Regions from separate parts of the Hymenobacter sp. 5317J-9 genome, predicted to be linked through region 1. Evidence: riboswitches for the same ligand, from Rfam matches in the RefSeq annotation. Region 1 holds a riboswitch; each other region holds the start of a gene.

The links. Region 1 has a riboswitch for S-adenosylmethionine ahead of MUN81_RS02030 (O-acetylhomoserine aminocarboxypropyltransferase/cysteine synthase). Riboswitches for the same ligand answer to the same signal wherever they lie in the genome.
Region 2: another riboswitch for S-adenosylmethionine. It lies ahead of metH (methionine synthase); the one in region 1 lies ahead of MUN81_RS02030 (O-acetylhomoserine aminocarboxypropyltransferase/cysteine synthase).
Region 3: another riboswitch for S-adenosylmethionine. It lies ahead of MUN81_RS09175 (hypothetical protein); the one in region 1 lies ahead of MUN81_RS02030 (O-acetylhomoserine aminocarboxypropyltransferase/cysteine synthase).

What each region holds. Positions count from the first base shown of each region.
Region 1 covers NZ_CP095050.1:486,156-493,122, reverse strand. Annotated here, with positions in the region: gene MUN81_RS02050 (TonB-dependent receptor) at 1-1,174, shown strand, start outside; gene MUN81_RS02045 (lysylphosphatidylglycerol synthase transmembrane domain-containing protein) at 1,317-2,414, shown strand; gene MUN81_RS02040 (hypothetical protein) at 2,470-2,892, opposite strand; gene MUN81_RS02035 (LysM peptidoglycan-binding domain-containing protein) at 3,076-3,366, shown strand; SAM riboswitch class I at 3,670-3,785, shown strand; gene MUN81_RS02030 (O-acetylhomoserine aminocarboxypropyltransferase/cysteine synthase) at 4,174-5,553, shown strand; gene metX (homoserine O-acetyltransferase) at 5,749-6,774, shown strand; gene MUN81_RS02020 (homoserine dehydrogenase) at 6,930-6,967, shown strand, end outside.
Region 2 covers NZ_CP095050.1:934,000-940,966, reverse strand. Annotated here, with positions in the region: gene MUN81_RS03775 (SDR family oxidoreductase) at 1-387, shown strand, start outside; gene MUN81_RS03770 (molybdopterin molybdotransferase MoeA) at 548-1,771, shown strand; SAM riboswitch class I at 1,871-1,978, shown strand; gene metH (methionine synthase) at 2,050-5,748, shown strand; gene metF (methylenetetrahydrofolate reductase [NAD(P)H]) at 5,835-6,791, shown strand; gene MUN81_RS03755 (tetratricopeptide repeat protein) at 6,904-6,967, shown strand, end outside.
Region 3 covers NZ_CP095050.1:2,205,399-2,212,365, forward strand. Annotated here, with positions in the region: gene MUN81_RS09165 (M1 family aminopeptidase) at 1-2,186, opposite strand, end outside; gene MUN81_RS09170 (TonB-dependent receptor) at 2,391-4,370, shown strand; SAM riboswitch class I at 4,474-4,566, shown strand; gene MUN81_RS09175 (hypothetical protein) at 4,939-5,934, shown strand; gene MUN81_RS09180 (LLM class flavin-dependent oxidoreductase) at 6,074-6,967, shown strand, end outside.

The DNA of each region.
Region 1 (6,967 bases):
TCAGCGCCCCTCGCTGCAGTTCCTGAACCCCAACGTGAACGCGCAGAACCCCAAGAACGTGAGCCAGGGCAACCCCTACCTCTCGCCCGAATACACCAACAACTACGAACTGGGCTACAGCACCTTCTACAAGCGCCTGAACCTGAGCTTCAGCACCTTCGTGCGCAACACCACCGGCTCCATTGAGGCCCTGCGTACGGTGCGCGGCATCGATACCGTGTCGACCAGCTACGCCAACATCGGCCAGCAGAATGCCTACGGCGGCAGCATCTTCGCCAACATCAACAACGGCAAGCTTACCCTGAACGGCGGCGCCGACTTTTATTACACCACCCTCACCAACAACGTGCCCGACCGCAACTTCGCCTCCTCCAACGAGGGCTTTGTCATCGGCGGCCGGGTGGGCGGCTCCTACAACATCACCCCGGTGTGGGGCGTGCAGGCGTTTGGCGGCTTCCGCGGCCGGCAGGTGCAGCTGCAGGGCAACCAGTCCGGCCAGGGCTTCTACACCGTGGGCGTGAAGCGCGACTTTGCCGAGAAGCGCGGCAGCATCGGCTTTGGGGTTGACAACATCTTCACGCCCACCATCACGGTGCGCAACACGGTGGTGTCGCCGCTCATTGACCAGGCCAGCGCCAACACCTCGCACATCTTGGGCTTCCGCGTCAACTTCAGCTACCGCATCGGCAAGCTCACGGCCACGCCCCCGCGCCGCTCGAAGAGCATCAACAACGACGACCTGAAGAGCGAAGGCGAAGGCGGTGGCGGCCTGGACGCCGGTGGCGCCGGCGGCGCTGGCGGTGCCGGTGCTCCCGCCGGTGGCGGTGGCCGTCCGGCCGGCGGCCAGCGTCCCGGCGCTACGGGTGCGCCGGCGGGCGGCTACCCCGGCCGCCCGGCCGGTGCCATGCCCGGTGCTACTCCCGGCGCCCAGCCGGTAGCTCCTGCCAGCGGCGCCCCCGCCGACTCGTCCCAAACCGCACCGGCGGCGGTGCCCGGCACCCTGCCCGGCCTGCAAGCACCCACGGCGCAACCGGCCGACACCACGCGCCGCCCGGCCACGCCGGCCCCGGCCCAGCCCACCAACCCCGTGAACGCGCCCGCCAACGCGCCCTCGCCGGGCACCACCACGCCCAACGGCACCACGCCGGCCGGCAGCCCCGGCGGCCGCCCGTAGCAGCGCCTGATGCCTAAAAAACGGGAAGCCGGGCACAGCCGAAGTACTAGCACTGCTTCCACTGTGGCCGGCTTCCCGTTTTTGTTAACCCGCGCCAACGCGGCGGCCGGCGCCTACTTTTGCCCGGCGTTCATCATTCTCAATGCCTAACCACCCGCCTTCTTCCGCAGCCGACTCTGACGCGCATTTTTTGCAGCGTTTGCGGCCGTCGCGCCTCATTTTGCCGGTGGCGCTGGGGCTGCTGGTGGTGGGCTACCTGTTTTGGCGGAGCTACAAGCCCGGCGACTTGGCCCCGCTGGCCCAGGCCGACTGGCGCTGGCTGGCCGTGGCCGTGCTGGTGCTGGCCGCCCGCGACCTGGGCTACATCTACCGCATTCGCCACATCGCCGAAACCGAGCTCACCTACCGGCAGGCGCTCGACGTAATTATGATTTGGGAATTCGCGTCGTGCGTGCTGCCCTCGGGGCAGGGCGGCACGGGCGCGGCGCCGTTTATTCTGGAAAAAGAGGGCATTCCGCTGGGTAAAGGCTTGGCTTACATCATGGTAACGGCCCTGCTCGACAACCTCTACTACGTGGTGATGGTGCCGCTGGTGGTGCTCATTGCGGGGGCCGGCCTTTACCCCCACGAGGCCTTGCAAACGGGTTTTGTGGCCACGCTACGGGTGGCGTTTGGGGTAAGCTACCTGTTTGTGACGCTCTATGCGGGGCTGATGCTGTACGCCATTTTCGTCAATCCCAAATCGGTGCGGCGCCTGCTGGTGCGGCTGTTTTCGCTGCCAGTGCTGCGGCGCTGGCGGCGCACGGCCTACCGCCACGGCCAGGAAATGGTGCGCGCCTCGGCCCAGCTGCGCGGCAACGGCCCGGCCTACTGGTGGCGGGCCAGCGTGAGCACGGCCTTCGTCTGGACGGCTCGCTACGCCATCATTGGCTGCCTCATTGCCGCCTTCGTGCCCATGGATTCGGGCACGTTCCTGTTCATTTTTGCCCGCAACATCACCTACAAAGTCATCTTGCTGGTGGCCATCACGCCGGGCGGCGCGGGCATTGCCGAAGGCGCCTTTCCCACGTTTTTCGGCAAGTTCATCGGCACGGCCACCATGACCAGCTTCCTGGTTTTCCTCTACCGCATCGTGACCTACTACCTGTACCTGGTACTGGGACTGGTGTTCCTGCCGCGCTGGGTGACGCGGGTATTTGGCAAACGGCCCCAGCAAAATACGCTGCCTGACCGAACATAAAAAAAGCCCCGGACCGCAACGGCCCGGGGCTTTTTGGCAGCATCAGTTTTAGCGACTAATCCTTTTCCAGCATCAGCGTGGCGCCGTCGGCCGACTTCAGCGTGAGCTTGTCGTCGGTGAGGGTTTCTACCGCAAACGTGTTGGCCGTAGCGCTGCCTTCGGGGGTGAAGGTGATGGTCTTACCGGCCTGGTCGAAGGTGTATTTGCCCGACACGGCCCCGGCGGCGCCGTCGGTCATGGTGTAGTTGCCGTTGGCAAAAACGTGAAGCTCCTGCTGTTTTTGCGCGTCGGTTTGCTTTACTTTGTCGCCACTGGCATCGGTTTCCTTAGCAGTTTTCCATACCTTGCTGTCGGTACCGTACAACATGTTCACGCCTTCTACCTTGCCTTTGTCGTTGCCACACGCCGTGACAAACAACGACACCAACAGCAGCAGGCTGGCGAAATAACGGAGCGAAAAAAGGGACTGAAGTTTCATGAGCATAAAAAAAAGAATGGTGAAAGAATGAGAAAGCCTGCGGTTGCAAACTCGTCGGCTTACGAGCCACAAGCAAAAGAGTTTACGCCGTAACCTCATCTGCAGCGGCCCGTATATGGGCCCTGTCGGCTACCCCGCGGGGCGGCTCATTCAAACTTTTTTTTCATTAAACGGAACAAATCCATGGGACTCTTTGATTTTCTCAGCGACAAAGGCGAGCAAAAACCCGCAGAGCCCGCAGCAAAGCCGGCTGCTGGCGGCACTGATTTTTTTGGAAATGCCGCCGGTGCCAATCCAGCCACTGCCGGCGATTCGTACACCGTGGTAAGCGGTGATTCGCTGTCTAAAATTGCTAAACACCACTACGGCGACGCCGCCAAGTGGCATCAGATATACGAGGCCAACAAGGCCACTATCGGCAGTAACCCCGACCATATTGAAGTTGGTCAGGTGTTAACCCTACCTAGTCTCTAGGTACTTTTTTGCAGAAAAAAGGTGAGAAAAGCCACTCTGTTTCAGGGTGGCTTTTTTGCGTTTGGTCGGGCAGCGCTGCGAGTTAAAAGAACGTCATGCAGAGCGTAGCGAAGCATCTTGCCCGTGGAAGTAATCAATTGATTAGCGGTGGCACGCGAGATGCTTCACTGCGCTCTGCATGACGGCTTGAATAAGCGGCCCACAAAATTTATTTCGCCCCCACCGCTTGCCCATCAAAAAATTTCTCGCTTACCTTTGCCCTCACCAACCCGGTACTCCCTGCTAACGGCGGGCAGTTTTTAAGTTTTATACAGAAGCGGCGAGAGACTAGGCTCCCTGACCCGCTGGCAACCTTCCTTCCTGTGAAAGGTGCCAATTCCTACCCACTGCGGTTTTGGCCGCGCTGGGGCATATGACTCGAGTGCCATGGAAAATACTTCTCGTTCCGCCTTCTTCCACCCGACTCCTTCGGCTGCTTTGCGCGCCCAGGTTTCGGGCTTTTTCGTTTCGGCTCCAAGCCGTTGCACGCAGGCCGCCCCGTTCGCTCGAATGCGAATGTGCTGTTGCTGCCCGTGTTGTTGCTAAGCTGATTTCGGCTTAGGCACCCCCTCCCCTCCTTTCTGGATTTTCTGGTGGCTTCTCGGGGCTGCCGCGCGCCCTTTCGGGGCCGTTGGCGGACCTCGGCCCACCGCTTCAACACGGGCTTACCCGGGGGTTTCATCGCGCTGTAAACGCCTCTATGCAAGCTGCTTAGCGCTTCTTCCAATCAACTCATTACGGTTTTCAACCTTCAAACATCTCCGCATCATGTCCGCTCAATCCCTGCACTTCGAAACCCTGCAACTCCACGCCGGCCAGCAGCCCGACCCCACCACCGGCTCACGCGCTGTGCCCCTTTTCCAAACCACCAGCTACGTGTTCAAGAACGCCGAGCACGGGGCCAATCTGTTCGCCCTGAAGGAGTTCGGCAACATCTACACCCGCCTGATGAATCCCACCACCGACGTGTTTGAGCAGCGCGTGGCGGCGCTGGAAGGCGGCGTGGCGGCGCTGGCCACCAGCTCGGGCCAGGCGGCGCAGTTCATTGCCCTCAACAACATCCTGCAGGCCGGCGACAACTTCGTGAGCTCGTCTTACCTCTACGGTGGCACCTACAACCAGTTTAAGGTGGCCTTCAAGCGGTTGGGCATCGAAGTACGCTTTGCCGATGGCGACAACCCAGCCAGCTTCGAGGAGCTGATTGACGAAAACACCAAGGCCATTTACCTCGAAACCATTGGCAACCCCAGCTTCAGCATTCCTGATTTTGAAGCCGTTGCGGCCATTGCCAACCGCCACGATTTGCCGCTGATTGTGGACAACACTTTCGGGGCGGGCGGCTACCTGTTCCGGCCCTTGGAACACGGCGCGCACATCGTGGTGGAGTCGGCCACGAAGTGGATTGGCGGCCACGGCACCAGCATCGGCGGCGTGATTGTGGACGGCGGCACCTACGACTTCGGCAACGGCAAATTCCCGCAGTTCACCGAGCCCAGCGACGGCTACCACGGCTTGGTTTTCAACGATGTATTTGGCAAAGGCGGGCCGTTTGGCAACATCGCCTTCATCATCCGGGCGCGGGTGGAAGGGCTGCGCGACTTCGGTCCGGCCATTAGCCCCTTCAACTCCTGGCAGCTGCTCATCGGCCTCGAAACCCTGAGCCTGCGCGTGGAGCGCACCGTGGAAAACGCCCTTAAAATAGCCACTTGGCTGGAGCAGCACCCGCAGGTAGAAAGCGTGAACTACCCCGGCCTGGCCAGCAGCCCTTCGCATCGTCTGGCGCAGAAGTACCTGGAGCGCGGCTTCGGCGGCGTGCTTTCGTTCCGCATTAAGGGCTCGAAGGAAACGGCTACGCAGTTCATCGACAACCTCAAGCTCATCAGCCATTTGGCTAACGTGGGCGACGCCAAGACGCTCATCATTCAGCCTTCGGCCTCCACGCACCAGCAGCTGAGCGAAGGGGAACAGCTGGCTGCCGGCGTCACGCCCACGTCGCTGCGCCTTTCAGTGGGCATTGAGCATTTCGAGGACATCAAAGCCGATTTGCAGGCGGCGTTCGACGCCATCGGCAACACGGCCAGCCTGCCCACCGAAGGCGAGGCAGTGACCGAGCCCGAGCTGGAGCACGCTCAGCCGCTGGAAGTGTAAACCCCATGGCCGTCGGCGGGCCACCCCTGGTGGGCCGGAGCCAGTCTCGCTGGCGGCTTTTTGCTTGTCAGTCGATGTAGAACCAGTCCACGGGCTGGCCCACTTTCCTGCAGTTTGTTGGAGAAAGATGGGGGTGAGATACCGAGGGCTAGCCTCGTGCGCTGGTTCTACAACGACTTTTTTACCTGTTTCCCCATGTCAGACCATCTTTTTCACCTGCCCGATTTACTGCTCGAAAGCGGCGAAACCCTGGCCGGCGCCCACGTGGCGTACCGCACCTGGGGCCAGCTCAACGAGGACCGCGACAACGTGGTGTGGGTGTGCCACGCCCTCACGGCCAACGCCGACGTGCTGGCCTGGTGGCCGGGCCTAGTGGGGCCGGGGTGCTACTACGACCCCGCCGAATACTTCATTGTGTGCGCCAACGTGCTGGGCTCCTGCTACGGCAGCACCAGCCCGCGCGACCCGGACCCCACCACCGGCCGGCCGCGCTACCAGCACTTCCCGCGCCTGACCATTCGGGACCTGGTGGCGGCCCACGAGGCCCTGCGCGAGGACCTGGGCCTGACGGATATTCACACGCTGATTGGCGGCTCGCTGGGCGGGCAGCAGGCGCTGGAATGGGCCGTGCAGCGCCCCGATTTGTTCGACCACCTCGTGGTCATCGCCACCAATGCCCGGCACTCGGCCTGGGGCATTGCCTTCAACGAAGCCCAGCGGCTGGCCATCGAGGCCGACCCGACCTACGCGGCCGGCCAGCCCGGCGGGGGCGACGAGGGCCTGCGCGCCGCCCGCGCTATTGCCCTGCTCAGCTACCGCAGCTACCCGGCCTACGCCGATACCCAAACCGACCCCGACGACGACCTGCCGGACGAGCACCGCGCCAGCAGCTACCAGCGCTACCAGGGCGACAAACTGGTGGCCCGCTTCGACGCCTACAGCTACGTGGCCCTCAGCCGCAGCATGGATTCGCACAACCTCGGCCGCGGCCGGGGCGGCGTGGCGGCGGCTCTGCGCCGCATCGGGGCCCGTACGCTGGTGCTGGGCATTACTTCCGACGTGTTGTTTCCGCTGAGTGAGCAGCGGGAGCTGGCCGCCCACATCCCCGGCGCGATGTACGCCGAGCTGGACTCGCGCTACGGCCACGACGGCTTTTTGCTGGAAACCGGCGCGATTACGCACTTTCTGGAGCGGTTCTACGCGCCCACGTTCGTGCATTGATTTTTAGGAAAAGACAGACGCTGATGGCATTCCTGAAAAGTGCTTTCAAACGCAGTGAACGCAGTTGATTAGCACAAACCAACCTGTTTGAGTACAACGCATCAGCTCCGGGCACAAACTTTTCGATGGCAGCACAAACCCCTGGTGCATAGTATATGCGCACGCACCTTTTTGATGGCGTGCAGGCTTGCAA
Region 2 (6,967 bases), 450 kb from region 1:
TGGGCTGCCACCACCGAAGCCGCCCGCAACGAGGCCTACAACGTGGTGAACGGCGACGTTTTCCGCTGGAGCCAGCTATGGGGCCGCCTAGCCGAGTGGTTTGGCGTGGAGGCCGTGGGCTTCGATGGCAGCATTCACCCGCTCGAAGCCGAGATGGCCGGCGATGCGGAGCTGTGGCGCGAAATCGCCACGAAAAACGGTTTGGCCGAAGCTGACTTAAGCCGCTTGGCTTCGCCCTGGCACACGGATTTGGACCTGGGCCGCCCCATCGAGGTGATGACGGACATGGCCAATAGCCGCAAGCGCGGCTTCACCGTGTTTCAGAGCACGGAGGACTCGTTTTTCGATTTATTTGCGAAGCTGCGCCAAGACCGGCTGATTCCATAGGCGCTACGTTGGCAAAGCGTTATTCGCAGAACGTCATGCAGAGCGCAGCGAAGCATCTTTACCGCCACCACTAATCCCGATAATTAGACTGCGTTGTGCAGTAAAGATGCTTCGCTGCGCTCTGCATGACGGCCACTCCTAACTCTTAACTCACCCACCCATGCTCTCCCCCGCCGAAGCCACCGCCCGCGTCCTTGCCACGGCCCGCCCGCTGCCGCCCGAAACCGTGGCCCTGCCCCACGCTGCCGGCCGCATCCTGGCCGAAACGCTGGTGGCCGACCGCGACTTTCCGCCTTTCAACCGGGTGGCGATGGACGGCATTGCGGTGAGCTTTGCCACCTGGGCCGGGGGCCAGACGGAATTCGACATTGCCCACGCCCAGTATGCCGGTGAGCCCGCCCGCCCGCTGCCCAGCCCGCAGCAGGCCGTGGAGGTGATGACGGGCGCGGTGCTGCCCGCCGGGGCCGATGCGGTGATTCGCTACGAGGACATTCTGCTGCACGACAATCGCGCCCGCATTCAGATTCCGACGCCCGATGCGGCCGGCGTCAACATCCACCACCAGGCCGCCGACCGCCGCGCCGGCGATGCCCTGCTGCGCGCCGGCACCCGCCTGGGACCCGCCGAGCTGGCCGTGGCCGCCACCGTGGGCGCTGCCGAGCTGGCCGTGCTGCGCGCCCCGCGCCTGGCCGTGGTGAGCACCGGCAACGAGCTGGTGGGCATTCGGGAAAAGCCCCTGGCGCACCAGATACGGCGTTCCAACGTGTACGCGCTGCAAGCGCTGTTTGCCCAGGCCGGGGCCGACGTTTCGCTGTTCCACCTCTCCGACGACGTGGCGGAGCTGCGCGATGGTCTCACCAAAATTTTGGGCGCAGGCTTTGATGCCGTGGTGCTGAGCGGAGCCGTGAGCAAGGGCCGCGCCGACCACCTGCCGGGCCTGTTGCGTGAATTGCAGGTCGAGGAAATTTTCCACGAAGTGCAGCAGCGGCCGGGCAAGCCGCTGTGGTTTGGAGCGCGGGCCGGCGGGCCGGTAGTGTTTGGGTTGCCCGGCAACCCGGTTTCAACGTTCATCACGGCCTGCCGCTACGTGCGGCCCTGGCTGCGCGCCGTGCAACAGTTCGCAGGCACACCCGAAACTGCCGCCGCTGCCGAGGCCCCACAACCAGCCGTGCTTACCGTCGACATCAATTTCAAGCCCCAACTCACCCACTTCGTGCCCGTGCGCCTGACCGTGGACGCTGGAGGCCGTCGCTTGGCCACCCCGCTCCGCGTGGGTGGTTCCGGCGACATGATGGGGCTGGTGGGGGCAACTGCATTTTTGGAGTTGCCGCCCGAGCCGGCCGTGTTTGCGGCGGGCAGCGTGTGGCCGGCGTGGGCGCTGTAGCGCCGACTTCAGCTCGTGCCGCGTCGGGCCAAATTATTCATTCAATGCACAAGCCAACGCATACGCGACAAGCCCTGGTGGTTGTATCTTCGCCCTACGCTGCTATCCAGAAAGACCGAGGGACCGGGCCCGATGACGTCTTGGCAACCTGCCGCGAGTAGGTGCCAACTCCCGTTTCGCCGCTTTTTTGGCGAAAGAAGATGACAGCCGGAACCGTGCTTTGCTGCGCGGGTTTCTTTCTGGATACGCGCTACCGTAGCTATTCGACCCCGAAAGAAATGTCCACTGCCACCCTCCCCGCTCCCTCCCCGCTTCCCGATTTGCTTCGCCAGCGCCTGCTGATTCTCGACGGCGCCATGGGCACCATGATTCAGCGCCACCCGCTGACCGAAGAGGATTTCCGGGGCACCCGCTTTGCCGACCACCCCAAGCCGCTGCGGGGCAATAATGACCTGCTGAGCATCACGCGGCCGGATATCATCAAAGGCATTCACGCTGAATACTTTGCCGCCGGGGCCGACATGGTGGAAACCAACACCTTCAGCGGCACCACCATCGCGCAGGCCGACTACGGCCTGGAGCACGTGGTGTATGAGCTGAACTACGAGTCGGCCCGCCTAGCCCGCGAGGCCGCCGACGAGTTTGCCACGCCCGAGCGGCCGCGCTTCGTGGCCGGCGCCGTGGGCCCCACCAACCGCACCGCCTCGCTCTCGCCCGACGTCAACCGCCCTGGCTTCCGCGCCGTGACCTTCGATGAACTGGCCACCGCCTACCTGGAGCAGGTGCGCGGCCTCGTGGATGGCGGCGTCGACACGCTGCTCATCGAAACTATCTTCGACACGCTGAACGCCAAAGCGGCCCTCTACGCCGTGCAGAAGTTCTTCGACGAAGGCGGCCGGGTAGTGCCCGTCATGATTTCGGGCACTATCACCGACGCCTCGGGCCGCACCCTGAGCGGCCAGACGGTAGAAGCTTTCTGGAACAGCATTCGCCACCTGCCGCTGCTGAGCGTGGGCCTGAACTGCGCCCTCGGGGCCGACCAGCTCCGCCAGTACGTGCAGGAGCTGAGCCGCATTTCCGACGTCCACATCTCCGCCTACCCCAACGCCGGCCTGCCCAACGCCTTCGGCGGCTACGACGAATCGGCCCAGGAATTTGCCGCGCTGGTGGAGGAGTATCTGAAAGAAGGAATCGTGACGGTGGTGGGTGGCTGCTGCGGCACCACACCCCAGCACATTGCCGAGCTGAGCAAGCTGGCCGAGAAATACCAGCCCCGCCAGCTGCCTACCGAGCATGTTCCTTCTACCCGCCTGAGCGGCCTGGAGCCGTTTACCATCAAGGAGGAAAGCCTCTTCGTGAACGTGGGCGAGCGCTGCAACGTGACCGGCTCGCGTGCCTTCGCCCGCCTCATCCGGACCGGCGCGTATGAGGAAGCCCTGGCCGTGGCCCGCCTGCAAGTGGAAGAAGGCGCCCAGGTACTCGACATCAACATGGACGAGGGCATGCTCGATTCGGAGCAGGTGATGACGACTTTTCTGCACCTCATCGCCTCGGAGCCCGACATTGCGCGGGTGCCCGTCATGATTGACTCCTCGAAGTGGAGCGTGCTCGAAGCCGGCCTGAAATGCGTGCAGGGCAAGAGCATCGTAAACTCGATTTCGCTGAAGGAAGGCGAAGCCGCCTTCCGCGAGCGGGCCCACACGGTGCGCCAGTACGGAGCCGCCGTGGTGGTCATGGCTTTTGATGAGGACGGCCAGGCCGATTCGCTGGCGCGCCGCATCGAAATCTGCCAGCGCAGCTACGATATTCTGGTGTGGGAAGTGGGCTTCGACCCGTCCGACATCATCTTCGACCCCAACATCCTGACCGTGGGCACGGGCATGGACGAGCACCGCAACTACGCCATCGACTTCATCGAGGCCGTGCGCTGGATTAAGGGCAACCTGCCCGGCGCGCTCACCAGCGGCGGCATCAGCAACATCAGCTTCTCGTTCCGCGGCAACGACGTGGTGCGCGAGGCCATGCACACGGCCTTCCTCTACCACGCCATCAAAGCAGGTCTGGACATGGGCATCGTGAACCCCGGCCAGCTCGGCGTATACGATGAAATTGAGCCCCACCTGCTTGAGCTCTGCGAAGACGTGCTCCTGAACCGCCGCGCCGACGCCACCGAACGCCTCGTGGAGTTTGCCGACACCGTCAAGCAAAAGGACAAGGCCGAAGTGAAAGCCGACGAATGGCGCAGCCTGCCGGTGCAGGAGCGTCTGCAACACGCGCTGGTAAAGGGCATCACCGAATTTATTGACGAGGATACCGAGGCCGCCCGCCAGGAACTGGCCCGGCCCCTCGACGTGATTGAGGGCCCGCTGATGGCCGGCATGAACGTGGTGGGCGACCTGTTCGGGGCCGGCAAAATGTTCCTTCCGCAGGTGGTGAAATCGGCCCGTGTGATGAAGAAGGCCGTGGCTTACCTCGAACCGTACCTGCTGGCCGACAAGCAAGGCTCGGACCGCCAGACGGCCGGCAAAATCCTGATGGCCACGGTGAAAGGTGACGTGCACGATATAGGCAAAAACATTGTGGGCGTGGTATTGGCCTGCAACAACTTCGACATCGTGGACCTCGGCGTGATGGTGCCGCTTGAAAAGATTCTCGACGAAGCTCAGAAGCAGAACGTGGACGTCATCGGCCTGTCCGGTCTCATCACGCCCTCGCTCGACGAGATGGTGTACGTGGCCCAGGCCATGGAAAAGCGCGGCATGAAGGTGCCCCTGCTCATTGGCGGCGCCACCACCTCGCGCCTGCACACGGCCGTAAAAATCGCGCCCTCCTACAGCGGCCCGGTGGTGCACGTGAACGACGCCTCCCGCTCGGTTGGCGTGGCGGCCGGCCTGCTCGGCTCGGGCGAAAAAGCCTACGCCCAGACCGTAGCCGACGACTACGCCGCCCTGCGCGCCGACTACGCCAGCCGCCAGCGCGACAAAAGCTACCTGACCATCGAAGCGGCCCGCGCCAACGGCTTCAAGTCGGATTGGAACACGGTGAGCATTACCAAGCCCAGCTTCCTCGGCACCAAAGTGCTGGAAGACTACGACCTGGCCGAGCTGGCCCAATACATCGACTGGACGCCCTTCTTCCACACTTGGGAGCTGAAAGGCCGCTACCCGCGCATTCTGGAAGACGAAAACTTGGGCGAAGCCGCCACCAAGCTCTTTGCCGATGCGCAGGCCATGCTCACGCGCATCATCGATGAGAAGCTGCTCACCGCCCGCGCCGTGCTGGGCTTCTGGCCGGCCAATACCAAGGATTACGATACCATCGAAATCTACGCCGACGACTCGCGCGAGACCGTAGACACCGAATTTTTCACACTGCGCCAGCAGGGCGAGAAGGGGCCGAAGATTCCGAATCTGGCCTTCTCCGATTTCCTGGCTCCGAAGGAAACCGGCCGCGCCGACTACCTCGGCGGCTTCGCCGTCACGGCTGGTATCGGCATCGAGAAGCTGCTGGAGCAGTACGAGGCCGACCACGACGACTATTCCAGCATCATGGTGAAGGCCCTGGCCGACCGCTTGGCCGAGGCCTTTGCCGAGCGCCTGCACGAGCGGGTGCGCCGCGAGTTCTGGGGCTACGCGCCCGACGAGCACCTCACCAACGAGGACCTCGTGCAGGAGAAATACCGCGGCGTGCGCCCCGCCCCCGGCTACCCCGGCTGCCCCGACCACACCGAAAAAATCACGCTGTTCAACCTCCTTGACGCGGAAGGCAAAACGGGCATCATTCTCACCGAAAACCTGGCCATGTACCCGGCTTCGTCGGTGAGCGGCCTGTACTACGCCCACCCCGATTCGCGCTACTTCGGCCTCGGCCGCATTGGCGCGGACCAGGTAAGCGACATTGCCCGCCGCAAGGGCATGGAAACCGTCGAGCTGGAACGGTGGTTGATGCCCAACCTCAACTACGAACCAAAGAAGTAGCGCGGACTTTTAGTCCGCGAGTGAACGCCTCTGAATCTATCGACCTAACGCTTGCAGGCGCGGACTAAAAGTCCACGCTACACTCCATGAAAGTTACCGACCACCTCGCCCAGGCCAACGGCAAAACCCTCTTCTCGTTTGAGGTGCTGCCGCCCAAAAAGGGTGAAAACATCCACACGCTGTTCTCGAACATCGAGCCGCTGATGGAGTTCAAGCCGCCGTTCATCGACGTGACCTACCACCGCGAGGAGTATGTGTACCGCCACCACCCCAACGGCCTGCTGGAGAAGAAAACCGTGCGCCGCCGCCCCGGCACCGTGGGCATTTGCGCGGCCATCAAAAACCGGTTTGATGTGGACACCGTGCCCCACCTCATCTGCGGCGGCTTCACGAAGGAGGAAACCGAGAACGCGCTGATTGACTTACACTTCCTGGGCATCGATTCCATTCTGGCCTTGCGCGGCGACCCCATCAAGAGCGAAGGCGTGTTCAAGCCCGAGCCCGACGGGCACGCCTACGCCTGCGACCTCATCGGCCAGGTGGCCAACCTGAACAAGGGCGAATACCTCGACCAGGAGCAGGACGAGGCCTGGGCCACCGACTTCTGCATCGGCACGGCCGGCTACCCCGAAAAGCACTTCGAAGCGCCCAATTACAACGCCGACATTCGCTACCTGCGCCACAAGGTGGACCGCGGCGCCGACTACATCGTGACCCAGATGTTTTTCGACAACGAGGAGTTTTTCCGCTTCGAGAAACTGTGCCGGGCGGCGGGCATCAACGTGCCCATCATTCCGGGGCTGAAGCCGCTTACCACCAAAAACCAGCTCTCGATGCTGCCCCGCTCCTTCTACCTCAACCTGCCCGAGCCGCTGGTGGAAGCCGTGAGCCAGTGCCGCGACAACGAAGCCGTGCGCACCGTGGGCATCGAGTGGTGCCTCAACCAGAGCCGCGAGCTGATGGCCCACGGCGTGCCCTGCCTGCACTACTACTCCATGGGCAAGGCCGAAAGCATCCGGCGCGTGGCCAAGGAGCTGTTTTGATTCATTGGACTTGAAAGAACGGTCATGCTGAGCTTGTCGAAGCATCTCTACCGCAATAGCAATTCATTCGTATGGGTTACTGGCGGGGTAGAGATGCTTCGACAAGCTCAGCATGACCGTTCTTTCTGATACTCCAAACAACCTGAAAATGCTCGACGACCTGTTTGCCCAGTTGC
Region 3 (6,967 bases), 1.7 Mb from region 1:
ACCCCGCCGCCTTGGGCATAAGCCTGCATCACGGCCTGGGCAAGGGCGCCGTTGCTTTCTTTTTCCAGCATTTTGGCGCGCGCCAAAGCCTGGGCGGGCTGCACGGCGGCCAGCGACCGGAGCGCGGCCGACTGCACGGCATACGACTGGCTATTAAGCTGCTGGCTGAATAGCTTCTCGTCCTTCTTGTCTTTGAGCTGTGCCAGCGAGCTGAGCACCTGGGCCAGCACCACCGTGTTTTTCTCGGTGGCGGCCAGCTTGCGCAGGGCGGGAGCGGCGGCTTTAGCCACGGCTTTGTCGTCCATTTTCAGGGCTTGCGCGGCCGCGCCGCGAATGGCGTAGAACTTGTCGTTGAGGGCGGCCAGTAGCACGGCGCGCGAGGCGGCGTTGGTGGTTTGGTCCTTCGCGGCAGCGGCTACGGCCTCGCGGCGGTCCACATACAGGGGCGCGTGGCCGTACTGGTAGGCAAACTCAGCGGCCGACTTGTTGTCGGTTTTGTTCCAGAGCAGCTTCTTGCTGGCGTCCACGTTCACCAGGTCGGGCTTGGCCGACAGGGGCATGGTGAAGGTCTGAGTGGCTTCGGTCATCGTCACCGCCTGGTGCATGGCCTTGCCGCCCACGTAGTAATTGATGGTGAACGGCAGCTGGAAGGGCGTACCCGGCTGGGTTTGCTTCACGGTCACGGACTGCACTTTTTTGCCAGCGTCCCAGGCGTAGTCGATGGTCACGACGGGGTGGCCGGGCGAATAGTACCACTGGTTCCAGAACCAGTTCAAATCCTGGCCCGACACGGCCTCGAATGCCAGGCGCATCTGGTGCGCTTCGCCATTGCCGAAAGCATTATCCTTGAGGTATTTCTGCAGGCCGGCGAAAAACACGTCGTCGCCCAGGTAGGTGCGCAGCATGTCCATGATGGCGCCGCCCTTCTGGTAGCTCACCAGGTCGAACACCTCTTCCTGCTGGTCGTAGTGGAAGCGCACCAGCGTTTTGGCGGCGTCGCGCGGCGAGCTCAGGTAGCGGCGCAGGTAGGTGTAGTAGTGGGCGTCGGCGGCGTCGCGGCCGTACTTGTGCTCGGCGTAGAGGCCTTCCGAGAAGTCGGCCATCGTCTCGTTCACGGTGATGTTGCTCCAGCTTTCGGCCGTCACGTAATCGCCAAACCACTGGTGAAACAGCTCGTGCGCAATCACCGATTCGCTCGAGTACTGGCGGTCCAGCAGCTCGCGGTCGGTCATCTGCACCTGCTCGCCGTGCAGGGTGGCGGTGGTGTTTTCCATGGCGCCGCTCACGTAGTCGCGGGCCACAATCTGGCTGTATTTGTTCCACGGGTACTCCACGCCGAGGCGGTTGGAGTAGAACTCCAGCATGTCGGTGGTGTTGCCGAAAATCTGCTTGGCGAAGGGCGCGTACTTGGGCTCGAGGTAGTAGCTCACCTCCTTGCCGCGCCAGGTGTCGGTGGTTTTTTTGAAGTCGCCCACCGCCATCATGAACAGGTAGGGGGCATGCGGCAGGTCCATTTTCCAAGTGTCGGTGCGCAGGCCGGAGCCGGCGGGCGTGCTGCTCACCAGCTTGCCGTTGCTGAGCGTCACGTATTTGGCGGGCACTGTCATCGAGATTTCCTCGGTGGTTTTCTGGTTGGGCCGGTCGATGGTGGGGAACCAGGCAGAGGAGCCTTCGGTCTCGCCCTGCGTCCAGATTTGCACCGGCTTGCCGGCCGTGGCCGAGTCGGGGTTGATGAAATACAGGCCTTTGGCATCGGTGATGGCCGCGCTGCCCTGCACTTTTAGCTCGTCGGGCTTGGCGGTGTAGTCGAGGTAGATGGTGTACTCCTCGCCGGGCTTGAACATGCGCCCCAGGTTGATGCGCAGGTTCATGCCGTCGGCGTAGTTGTACTTCAGCGGCGTTTGCTGGCCGCCGGTCACCAGAGCCACGGCCTTGATGTCCATGCCTTTGGCATCGAGCCGCAGCGAGTCGGTGGGGTAGGCGTGTGGCTTGAGCGTGACCCACTCTTTGCCGTAGAGGTAGCGCTTGGCGTAGTCGAAGCGCACGTCGAGCTTGGTGTGTACCAGGTCGTTAATCTTGGTGGCCGAGGCGCGGTAGGGCGATTCCGGCTTGGCGCCGGGCGCCTGCGCGTGAGCGGCGCTGGTGGCTACGAGGCCGAGCAGGCCCAGCAGGGACAGATGTTTCATTCAGAAAAAGGGGTGAGTGAAAGTGGGAGTTCGCGCGAAGGACCAGGCCGCGGCGCGGCGGTTGCTTCGCGTAGCCACGAAAGTAGCGCGGACGCTGCGAGTCTGCGCCTCCGTGGTAAGAGCGAAGGCGCTTGCTACCGGGACGATGCGGGTTCGCAGCGGCATCGCTACAGTAAGTTTGTGGCCTCATCAACCTCCCGCTCAATGCGACTTATTCGCTACGCCACGCCACTTTTCTGCTCTTTTTTTGCCTTTAACTCCCTCGCCCAGACCGCTCCGGCCGACAGCGCCCGCAGCCTGCGTGAGGTGACGGTGTACGGCTCGCGCCTGAACCAGGTATCGGGCCAGACCGGCCGCTACGTGTCAGTAATTCCGGGCCGCACGCTGAGCCAGTACCCCGTGGCCTCGCTCGACGACCTGCTGCGACTGCTGCCGGCCCTGGAGGTGCAGAGTCGCGGCAACTTCGGCACCCAGGCCGACATCACCCTGCGCGGCTCCACCTTCAACCAGGTCCTGATTCTGCTGGACGGCATGCGACTCAACGACCCGCTCACCGGCCATTTTGCGGGCTACTTCCCCATCACGCCGGCCGAGATTGAGCAGATTGAAGTGGTGCGCGGCCCCGGTGCGGCGCTCTACGGCCCCGACGCCGTGGGCGGCTTCGTCAACATCGTGACCAAGACCTTCGCCGCCACCCACCGCCCCGATGCCATGGAGCTGGGCGGCACTTTCCTAGCCGGCGAGTACGATTTGAAAAGCACCAACGCCGGCTTCTACGGGCAGGAGAAAGGCCTGCGCCTGGCCGGTGGCATTCTCAACAACACGGCCAGCGGCCAGCAACTCAATCTGCCCGGCGGCGGCCGCAACGATTTTAGGCTCAATACCTACTCCCTGTCGGGGGCTTACCAGATTAGCGAAAAGCTGAGCGCCGCCGCCCGCGCCAGCTTCGACCGGCGCGACTACAACGCCCAGAACTTCTATACCACTGCGGCCGGCGACCGCGCCCGCGAAATCACTTCGCGCGATTGGTATCAGGGCCAATTGCGCTACGACTGGAACGCCCGCGCCCGCACCGAGCTGCAGCTGGTGAGCACCGCCAGCACCGATTACTACCAGTACACGCCCGTTTCGGTGGCCAGCAGCCACCTCATGCACTACCTCAACGTGCAGGGCCAGCACCAGCTCACGCTCTCAGATAAAGTGCGTCTGACGCTGGGCGGCCAGGCCGACCGCCGCGCCGTGCGCAGCAACGACCAGGGCCGCCACGCCGTGTGGCACCAAGGCGCATTCGCCGTGGCCGGCCTCACGCCCACCAATCGCCTGAGCCTCACGGCCGCCCTGCGCCTCGACCACGACCAGGCCTACGGCACCGAGGTGGTGCCCCAACTCACCGCCAGCCAGCAGGTGAGCGAGAAGCTGACGGTGCGCGGCGCCGTGGGCCGCGCCATTCGGGCGGCCAATTTTACGGAGCAGTATTACTCGTCCATTCGGCCCGGCACGGTGCCCAGCGGCTTCAATATCGGCAACCCCAACCTGAGCGCCGAGCGCACCTGGAGCTACGAGGGTGGCCTCGATTTCCAGCCCTTGTCGGCCCTGACGCTGCGCGCCACCTATTTCAACCGCTACGGCCGCAACCTGATTGACTACGTGGGCCAGTCGGGCAGCCAGGTAATTGAGACGACAGGCCTCACCAACCTGAACCCCGCCGCTACCTATCGGCTGGCCGAAAACCTGTTTGCCGTGACCACCCGGGGCCTGGAGCTGGAAGCCACCACCCGCGCCCAGCTCACGCCCCAGCTGCGCCTTGACGGCAGCCTGGGCTACACCTATACCCACCTCGACGTGGCCGGCGACGTGGTGTCGCAGTACCTCAGCAACGTGGCTAAACAGCTCATTACCGGCAACGTGAGCCTGACGCACCGGCGTTTTAGCGTGGGCGTGGGGGGAGTCTATAAGCAGCGCGCCGGCCAGCGCACCACCCCCAGCGCCACCGTCAACGACGCGGAGCTGACGCCCAGCTACGTGGTCGTCAACGGGCGCCTGGACGTGGCGCTGCTGCCCGACCGGGTGTGGGTGGTGGGACAGGCCCAGAACCTGTTCAACGCACAGTATTCAGACCTGCTGGGCGCCCAAATGCCCGGCCGCTGGCTGATGGCCGGCGTGCGGCTGGCCCTGCGCAAATAGCGCGCATCTGCCAGCTCAAAAAAAGCGAAAGCCCCCGATTTTGAACAAGTCGGGGGCTTTCGCTGTATCTTTGCCGTATCAATTCTTTCTCCCTGAAGGATTGTTTTTATACAGAGGCGCTGAGAGACAGGCTCTACGACGCGCCGGCAACCGCTTGCAACCGCAGGCAAGGTGCCAATTCCTGACCATATAAAAACAAGTTGCCGTGGAAGCCTCCAATAACCAACCCGCTTTTCTTGCTGCTTTTCGTGCCCGCGCCGCTGCCATGCGTTGCGCCGGCATGGCGTGTTGTTGCTGTTGTTGTCTGGCCTAACCCGCTCCATCTTTTTCATCGCGGGTAGCTAAGCCGAGTCCGGAGCAAGTTGGCTTCGCCGGGCCGCCGTGTGCGGCGTCGGCGGGCGTGTATTCATCGGTTTCCGGTCTTTTTCGGTCCTGGCACAGCACTAGGCGCTGTGTGGCCACTTTATCGTCTCATTTCGGGCTTTGCCAGTTCTCCACCTGCCTTGGGCAGCATGCTCGCTTGCCTACGCTTCAACTCATCTACGCTTCAACTCATTTATTTTCAGATATGTCTGCTGTTCAAAAGCCCATTGGTATCTACTTCGAACACCCCGAATGGTTCAAGCCGCTCTTTGCCGAGCTGGACCGCCGCGGGCTGCCCTACGAGAAAATTGACGCTGCCCACCACCTCTACGACCCCGCCGAAAAGGAAAGCCGCTACAGCCTGGTGGTCAACCGTATGAGCTCGTCGGCTTACCTGCGCGGGCACGGGCAGGGCATTTTTCATACAGCGGGCTACGCAACGCACCTGGAGCGTATTGGCACGCGCATCATCAACGGCTCGGCGGCCACGGCCATCGAGACGAACAAGGCCCGGCAATTGTCACTGTTTGAGTCGCTGGGGCTGAAGTACCCGAAGTCGTTTGTGATTAACCATGCTTCGCGGGCCATTGATGCGGCCAAGGAACTGCGTTTCCCCATCGTGGTGAAGGTGAACATCGGCGGCAGCGGCGCGGGCATCATCCGCTTCGATACGCCTGAAGGCCTGCAGGCCGCCGTCGACAACAACCAGATTGACCTCGGCATCGACCAGACCGCGCTGGTGCAGGAGTACGTGACGCCCCGCGGCGGCAACATCCACCGCGTCGAAACGCTGGACGGCAAGTTTCTCTACGCCATGAAGGTGTACACCACCGGCGAAAGCTTCAACCTGTGCCCGGCCGAAATCTGCCAGATTCCGGAAGAGCAGTCGGCCGAGTTCTGCTTGACCGAAGCGCCTAAGAAAGGCATTCAGGTGGAAGCCTTCACACCGCCGGCGGAGGTGATTGCGGCCGTGGAGCGCATCGTGGCCGCTGCCAAAATTGACGTGGGCGGCATCGAATACCTGATTGACGACCGCACCGGCGACGTGCTGTTCTACGACATCAACGCCCTGTCCAACTTCGTAGCCGACGCCGTGAACGTGGTGGGTTTCGACCCCTATGCCCGCTTCGTGGACTATCTGGAAGCGCAGTTGCCCGCAGCCGTGGCCACCACTGCACGGGCCGAGCTGGCCACCGCTTAAGCTGTTAATCAGAAACTCAAGAACGTCATGCTGAGCGCAGTCGAAGCATCTCTACCGCTTCGTTGCAGCGAAGTCGATACTCACCAGGTAGGGGTGTTTCGACTGCGTTCGACACGACAGTCCATTAACGTTTTATACAATGAAATTTGGATATTGGATGCCCGTTTTCGGGGGCTGGCTGCGCAACGTCGAAGACGAGCAGATGCCCACCGACTGGAGCTACGTGAAGCAGCTGGCGCAGCGAAGTGAAGCCTGGGGCTACGACCTGACGCTGATTGCCGAGTTGTACCTCAATGACATCAAGGGCACCGAAGCGCCGTCGCTGGAAGCGTGGAGCACAGCCTCGGCCCTGGCTGCCGTAACCGAGCAGCTGGAAATAATGGTGGCCGTGCGCCCCACCTTTCACAACCCCGCGCTGCTGGCCAAGCAGGCCGCCAACATCGACCTGATTGCGCCGGGCCGCCTGTCGCTCAATGTGGTGTCGAGTTGGTGGCGCGATGAGGCCACCAAGTACGGCCTGCACTTCGAGCAGCACGACGACCGGTACGCCCGCACCAAGGAGTGGCTCGACGTGGTGACCAACCTGTGGCAGCAGGACCATTTCAGCTACCAGGGCAAGTATTACCAGGTGGCCGACAACATCCTGCAACCCAAGCCCGCCAAAGCCCCGTTCCTGTACGCCGGCGGCGAGTCGGAAGCGGCTAAGGACCTCATTTCGAGCCAGTGCGACGGCTACGTGATGCACGGCGACTCGCCGGAGCAAATCGGGGCCCGCATTGCCGACATGCGCCGCCGCCGCGAACAGAAAGGCCTGCCGCCCATGAAATTCGGCGTGGCCGGCTACGCCATTGTGCGCGAAAACGAGCAGGACGTGAAGAAGGAGCTGGACCGCATTACCAACGTGCAGGCCTCGGCCTCGGGCTACGGCAATTACCAGCAGTGGCTGGCCGGCACGCAGCTGGAGCAGCAGGTGTCGCTGCACGACTACTCGGTATCGAACCGCGGCCTGCGCACCGGCCTCACCGGCACGTCT